Regions from separate parts of the Vogesella amnigena genome, predicted to be linked through region 1. Evidence: predicted binding sites of a transcription regulator. Region 1 holds the regulator's gene; each other region holds the start of a gene.
What was found. The regulator FNR, encoded in region 1, switches genes on or off when oxygen is low (the NO sensors DNR and NnrR bind a similar motif). The targets are predictions, from matches to a motif close to TTGATNNNNATCAA.
Positions count from the first base shown of each region.

Region 1 (2,270 bases):
GGTGAAGGGGGAGGTGACGCCGCAGTCGCTGGAGGAGGCGGCCGAGCTGGGCGCCACGCTGGCGGCGGCGCTGTCGATAGGGGTGCTGTAGGGCGGAAGCCCCAACGGGGCGTTCCGCCACTATGAGGCGCTTGCGGGGCGTTCCACCGTCATTTGCGGCCAACCTTGTGTTGGCGGATCGCCCCTGCGGGGCATCCGCCCTACACATCACACGCTTGCCCCACAAACAACAACGCCCCGCACGGGGCAGGGCGTTCGAACGGCAAGTTGGTAGCCCGGATAAGCGCAGCGCATCCGGGGAGCAGGTGCCAATGTTCCCGGATGCGCCTGTGGCTTATCCGGGCTACGTGTTTTCCACCCTGCATCCCCCCACAAACAACAACGCCCCGCACGGGGCAGGGCGTTCGAACGCTAAGGGCGGCTGGTGCTCAGCGCAGGCTGTTGGCCTGGGCGCAGCCGGCTACCAGTGCCTTCAGCTCTTCCGGCTGCAGTACCTGAATGTGCTTGTGATCCACTTTCAGCCAGCCCTGTTGCTGGAACTTGGACAGCGTGCGGCTGACGGTTTCCAGTTTCAGGCCCAGGAAGCTGCCGATTTCCTCGCGGCTCATGCGCAGGATGAAGTCGAAGGCGGCAAAGCCGCGTGCCGACAGACGCTGCGACAGGTTGAGCAGGAAGGCGGCCAGCCTCTCCTCGGCCTTCATATTGCCCAGCAGCAGCATTACCGACTGGTCGCGCACGATCTCGCGGCTCATCAGGCGGAAGAAGTGGTGCTGCAGGCTGGGGATGTCGCGGCCCAGGGTTTCCATGCGGTTGAACGGCAGCTCGCATACCTCGCTGTCTTCCAGCGCGATGGCGTCGCAGCCGTGCTGGCTGGCGGAAATGCCGTCCAGGCCCATCAGCTCGCCGGACATGTGGAAGCCGGTTACCTGCTCGCGGCCGTCCTGGCTGGAGACGCAGGTCTTGAAGAAACCGGTACGCACTGCATACAGTGAACGGAAGCCTTCGCCGGAGTGGAACAGGTACTCGCCACGCTTCAGACGGCGGCTCTGGCGGATCACCGCATCCAGCTGTGCCATCTCGTCGCGGTTGAGGCCAACCGGCAGGCAGAGTTCACGCAGACTGCAGTTGGAGCACGACACTTTCAGCGTGTGCAGGGAGGTAGTGAGCTCGGTCATGGTTTCCGGGTTTCGCAAGGCTAGAGGCTTGCTTGACACGCGTCAAAGCGCGCCAAGTGTCAATTAGCGCAAATTTACCAGCCCACCACCAGTTTTCCAAGCAAGACGATATGACACCCACCGCCCCGTTCCAGCCGACGCAATGCGTCTTCGATCGAGAACTTATCGAAAAACTTGAAGGTTCCGGCCCGCGCTACACTTCTTACCCGACGGCAGATCGCTTTCACGGCGGCTTCGGGGTGAAGGATTACGAGCACTGGCTGCAGCAGCACGCCATTGGCGCCAGCCATCGCCCGGTGTCGCTGTACGTGCATGTGCCGTTCTGTAACACCATCTGCTACTACTGCGGCTGCAACAAGATCATCACCAAAGACAAGAGCCGCGCCGACCAGTACCTGGATTACCTGGAAAAGGAAATCGCCCTGGTGGCGGCACGCCTGGGCTACCGCGAGAAGGTGATCCAGCTGCATTTTGGCGGCGGCACACCCACCTTCCTGTCCGACGAGCAACTCAGCCGGGTGATGGCGGCCATTAACAAGCATTTCGAATTGCTGCCGGATGGTGAGTTTTCCATCGAGATCGACCCGCGCAAGGTTGGCCGCGACACCGTGCTGCACCTGGGCCGGCTGGGTTTCAACCGCATGAGTGTGGGCATCCAGGATTTCGACCCGGCCGTGCAGCAGGCGGTGAACCGCATCCAGAGCGAGGAAGAAACCCTTACCGTGATCAACGCCGCGCGTGAGGCCGGTTTCAAGTCGGTGAGCGTGGACCTGATCTACGGCCTGCCGCTGCAGAATGCCGACTCGGTGCGCCGCACTGTGGACAAGGTGCTGGCAATGAACCCGGACCGCATCGCGCTGTACAACTACGCGCACCTGCCCAGCGTGTTCATGCCGCAGCGCCGCATCAACGAGGCTGATCTGCCCACGGCCGCGCACAAGCTGGACATCCTGCAGAATTCGGTACAGCAGCTCACCGACGCCGGCTATGTGTTCATCGGCATGGATCACTTTGCCAAGCCGGACGACGAGCTGACGCGTGCCCTGCAGCAGGGCCGCCTGCAGCGCAACTTCCAGGGGTATTCAACCCATGCCG
Region 1 is NZ_JBHRYH010000018.1:38,577-40,846, reverse strand. Features, by position in the region: gene ACFOKJ_RS08710 (NAD(P)H-dependent oxidoreductase) at 1-91, shown strand, start outside; gene fnr (fumarate/nitrate reduction transcriptional regulator Fnr) at 429-1,175, opposite strand; gene hemN (oxygen-independent coproporphyrinogen III oxidase) at 1,286-2,270, shown strand, end outside.

Region 2 (2,270 bases), on a different contig from region 1:
AGCAGGTAACGCGAGGTATCCACGCTCTTGAAGAATTCGCGCACATAGTCTTCGGCCGGGTTTTCGATGATTTCCTGCGGGGTACCCACCTGCACCAGGCGGCCGCCTTCCATGATGGCAATGCGTGAGCCGATGCGCAGCGCCTCTTCCAGATCGTGCGATACGAAGAAAATGGTGCGGCGGTGATCGCGTTGCAGCTGCAGCAGGATGTCCTGCATTTCGGCGCGCTTGAGCGGGTCGAGAGCCGAAAAGGCTTCGTCCATCAGCATCAGCGAAGGGTCCACCGCCAATGCGCGCACCAGACCGACACGCTGCTGCATGCCGCCGGACAGCTCGTGCGGCATTTTGCGGGCAAAGGTAGCCAGGCCAACCTGCTCCAGCACTTCCATGGCGCGCTTTTCGCGCTCCTTGCGGCCAACCCCGGCAATTTCCAGGCCGAAGGCAGCGTTGTCCAGCACGGTGCGATGCGGCATCAGCGCAAAGCTCTGGAACACCATGCTCATGTCGCGGCGGCGCAGCGATACCAGCTCGCTGGGCGACAGTTTGGTGATGTCCTGGCCATCCAGCAGGATGCGGCCATCGGTGGGGTCCATCAGCCGGTTGATCAGGCGAATCAGCGACGATTTGCCGGAGCCGGACAGGCCCATCAGTACGAAGATCTCGCCCTCATCCACCGAGAACGACACGTTGTTCACGCCCACTACCTGCCCGGTATTGCGAAACACCGTTTCCTTGGTTTCTCCAAGCTTGAGTAGACGCATTGCCTCCTGTGGCTTTTCCCCGAAAACCTTGTACAGGTTTTCTACCACGATCTTGCCTGACTGCATTGCTTTCTCCTTTGCCCTGGCGAGGCTGCCACATCGCAGCAAGTGCTGTGCCCGTCATGCACCAGTGCGTGACAGGTGTGCTGCGCCAACACCCAAGCTGTTGTAGTAATTGATTTGTATCAAGGAAAAAGATATGGACGATACGACCTGACAAGCAAGAATCAACCGACACCAACCTGTCCTAAAACGACATCGCACCAACCAGTATCATAAGTTAACCAAAAATCAAGGAAATGCCCGTCTGACGGGCACTCCAGGCGCCTTTTCTGTGCATGCTGCAGTGGCGAAAAACACAGCGTTGCGTCGTTCCCTGACAGGTGTCAGACAATCTCCACGCCCAAACAATGGCAAGGCACTACGCGGCAGCCGCAAAAAAAACAAGCCGCTCGGCTTGCGCACGAACGGCTCGCAGGGGAGAGTTATTCAGAACCGACCACAATGGTCAGCACAGCCAAGTCCACGCCCGTGGCACAAAGTGTGCGAAGGTATCCATGCTGGGGCGGCTGCACAACGACCAGCGACTCAGCGATCCAGCACCACGGGGCTCAATGGCACACTGCAACACGGCAGTATCCAGCCCTGATCGATTTCACGCTGGCGGATGCCGCCACCGTGCTTCATATCCACTTTGCCTTCCAGCATCTTGGTCTTGCAGGTACCACACAGGCCCTTGGAACAGGACGACGGCACGCGAAGGCCCTGTTGCTGCGCCGCGGCCAGGATAGTCTGCCCGGGCTTGGTATGCACCACATCGCCCAGCTTGTTGAAGCGCACCTCGTAGCCGCACTCGCCAGCCGCCTCCGGCTCGGCCGGTGCCGCTTCGGCCGCGCCGGCCGCCGCATTCAGGTCGGCAAAATTGAAGCTTTCTTCATGATAGTGCTGCATATCGAAACCGGCCGACTGCAACAACTCGCGCGCGCCGGTCATGTATGGCGCCGGGCCACAGCAGAACACGGTGCGCTCGCGGAAATCCGGTACCAGCCGCTCCAGCGCAGCCAGATCCAGCCGGCCTTCCAGCCCGCTCCACTCCGGTTCCGGATCGCGCACCTGCACAATGGCGGCCTGGTGAAAGCCCTTGCGCGCACGAGACAGCTGCACCAGTTCGTTGCGGCAGATCAGGTCGGCCGGCGAGCGGGCGCTATGCACGAAGGCGACGTCGATATCACCGCCGAGATCCACCAGCGCACGGCTCATCGACATCAGCGGCGTGATGCCGCTACCGGCGGACAGAAACAGGTAGCGCGATGCCGGCGCATTGGCAAAGCTGAACTCGCCGGACGGCCCCAGCACGCTGATGTTCATGCCCGGGCGCAGATTGTCGTGCAGCCAGTTGGATACCTGCCCGCCCGGCACGCGCTTGACGGTGATGGTGACGGTATCCGGCCGCGTCGGCGACGACGACAGCGTATAGCAGCGGTTCACCGTCTGCCCGTCGATATTCAG
Region 2 is NZ_JBHRYH010000046.1:254,589-256,858, forward strand. Features, by position in the region: gene ACFOKJ_RS16905 (quaternary amine ABC transporter ATP-binding protein) at 1-827, opposite strand, end outside; gene ACFOKJ_RS16910 (FAD-binding oxidoreductase) at 1,350-2,270, opposite strand, start outside.
Region 2: a site for FNR is predicted at 937-950, ahead of ACFOKJ_RS16905 (quaternary amine ABC transporter ATP-binding protein). Genes of this name have one in related genera too.

Region 3 (2,270 bases), on a different contig from region 1:
AACAGGCGCGGCAGCAGGTAGTACATGGAACCGATGGAAATGAAGGCAACCCAGCCCAGGGCACCGGAGTGCACGTGACCTACGGTCCAGTCGGTGTAGTGCGACAGGGCGTTCACGGTCTTGATGGACATCATCGGGCCTTCGAAGGTGGACATGCCGTAGAACGACAGCGATACCACCAGGAACTTCAGTACCGGGTCGGTACGCAGCTTATGCCACGCGCCAGACAGGGTCATGATGCCGTTGATCATGCCACCCCAGCTCGGTGCCAGCAGCACCAGGGAGAAGGCCATGCCCAGAGACTGGGTCCAGTCCGGCAGGGCGGTGTAGTGCAGGTGGTGCGGACCAGCCCACATGTAGGTGAAGATCAGCGCCCAGAAGTGCACCACGGACAGGCGGTAGGAGTACACCGGACGGCCGGCCTGCTTCGGTACGAAGTAGTACATCATGCCCAGGAAGGCTGCGGTCAGGAAGAAGCCCACGGCGTTATGGCCGTACCACCATTGCACCATGGCATCCACGGCACCGGCATATACCGAGTAGGACTTCCACATGGAAACCGGTACTTCCAGGCTGTTGACGATGTGCAGCAGGGCCACGGCCAGGATGAAGGCACCGTAGAACCAGTTGGCCACGTAGATGTGCTTAACCTTGCGGATGGCGATGGTGCCGAAGAACACGATCGCATAGGCCACCCAGACAATGGTGATCAGGATGTCGATCGGCCATTCCAGCTCGGCATATTCCTTACCGGAGGTAAGACCCAGCGGCAGGGTGATGGCGGCAGCCACGATGACCAGTTGCCAGCCCCAGAAGGTGAATGCGGCCAGCTTGTCAGACAGCAGGCGCACATGACAGGTGCGCTGTACCACGTAGTAGGACGTGGCAAACAGCGCGGAGCCGCCAAACGCGAAAATCACGGCATTGGTGTGCAGCGGACGCAGGCGACCGTAGTGGAACCAGGGCCCAAAATTGAGCTCCGGCCACACCAGCTGGGCCGCAATAATCACGCCAACCAGCATGCCGACAATGCCCCAGACCACGGTCATTATCGAGAACTGGCGCACCACCTTATAGTTATAAGTGGATTGCGTATCCATTAGGGTTTTCTCCAAGGTTGCGAACTAGAACGTGTAAAACCGGTGACTTGAAGTCCGGGTGCGTACCCCCCATGTAGTGCTGGAGGCCCGGCAAGTCGCGGGAAGCGAGGGCACTGCTGTTGCATCGCAACAACCTTGACAAACCCTGCCCTGAAAACGCGCTCGATTCCCATTGTTCAACAGGCGATTCTAAATCAATTCGGGCATTCGCCACTAGTCGATAGAGAACTGGATGGTCGCAAATTGCCTGAATCGCACCGTTTGCAGACCCATTCCCGCCTTTGACATGCAGGCGATTATATTGTCATCGCCTGTATCGCTATTGACGCATATCAAGCCGTAAGGTCAGGCGCAGTCGATGGTGGCTGGTGCTAGAATTCGCGCTTCCTGCGTATTCATCCGGACTAGCCAACATGTCTACCGCTGTCAGCTATCGCATTCGCCCCGTTGCTCCCGAAGCCCACCTGTTCGAAGTCTCGGTTACCGTAGCCCAGCCCGCCGCTGGCGGCCAGGTGCTGCGACTGCCGGCGTGGATTCCGGGCAGCTACATGATTCGCGAGTTTGCGCGCCACATCGTGGCCATCCGCGCCGAAAGCTGCAGCAAGGCGGTAGCGCTCAGCAAGCTGGACAAGCACAGCTGGCAGGCGGCGCCGGTGAAGGGCGCGCTTACCGTGCATTACACCGTGTACGCCTTCGATCTGTCGGTACGCGGTGCCTACCTGGATGGCGAGCGCGGCTTCTACAACGGCACCAGCGTGTTCCTGCAGGCAGACGGCTTCGAGAACGAGCCGTGCGAGGTGGATATCCTGCCGCCGGAGGACAAGGCGCTGGCCAGGTGGCAGGTGGCTACCAGCCTGCCGGCGCTGGAATGCAAGAAATCCGGTTTCGGCCGCTACCGTGCGGCCAACTACGACGAGCTGATCGACCACCCGGTCGAACTGGGCGAGTTCGAGCGCATCAGCTTCAAGGCCTGCGGCGTGCCGCATGAATTTGTGGTATCTGGAAAATACCAGGCAGACCTGAAAAGGTTGGCCGCAGACACCAAGCGTATCTGCGAATGGCAGATCCGCTTTTTTGGCGAGCCGGCGCCGTTCGAGCGCTACGTGTTCATGCTGTTCGTCGGTGGTGACATCTACGGCGGGCTGGAGCATCGCGCCTCCACCGCGCTGG
Region 3 is NZ_JBHRYH010000041.1:42,772-45,041, forward strand. Features, by position in the region: gene ccoN (cytochrome-c oxidase, cbb3-type subunit I) at 1-1,100, opposite strand, end outside; gene ACFOKJ_RS13410 (M61 family metallopeptidase) at 1,514-2,270, shown strand, end outside.
Region 3: a site for FNR is predicted at 1,423-1,436, ahead of ACFOKJ_RS13410 (M61 family metallopeptidase). Genes of this name have one in related genera too.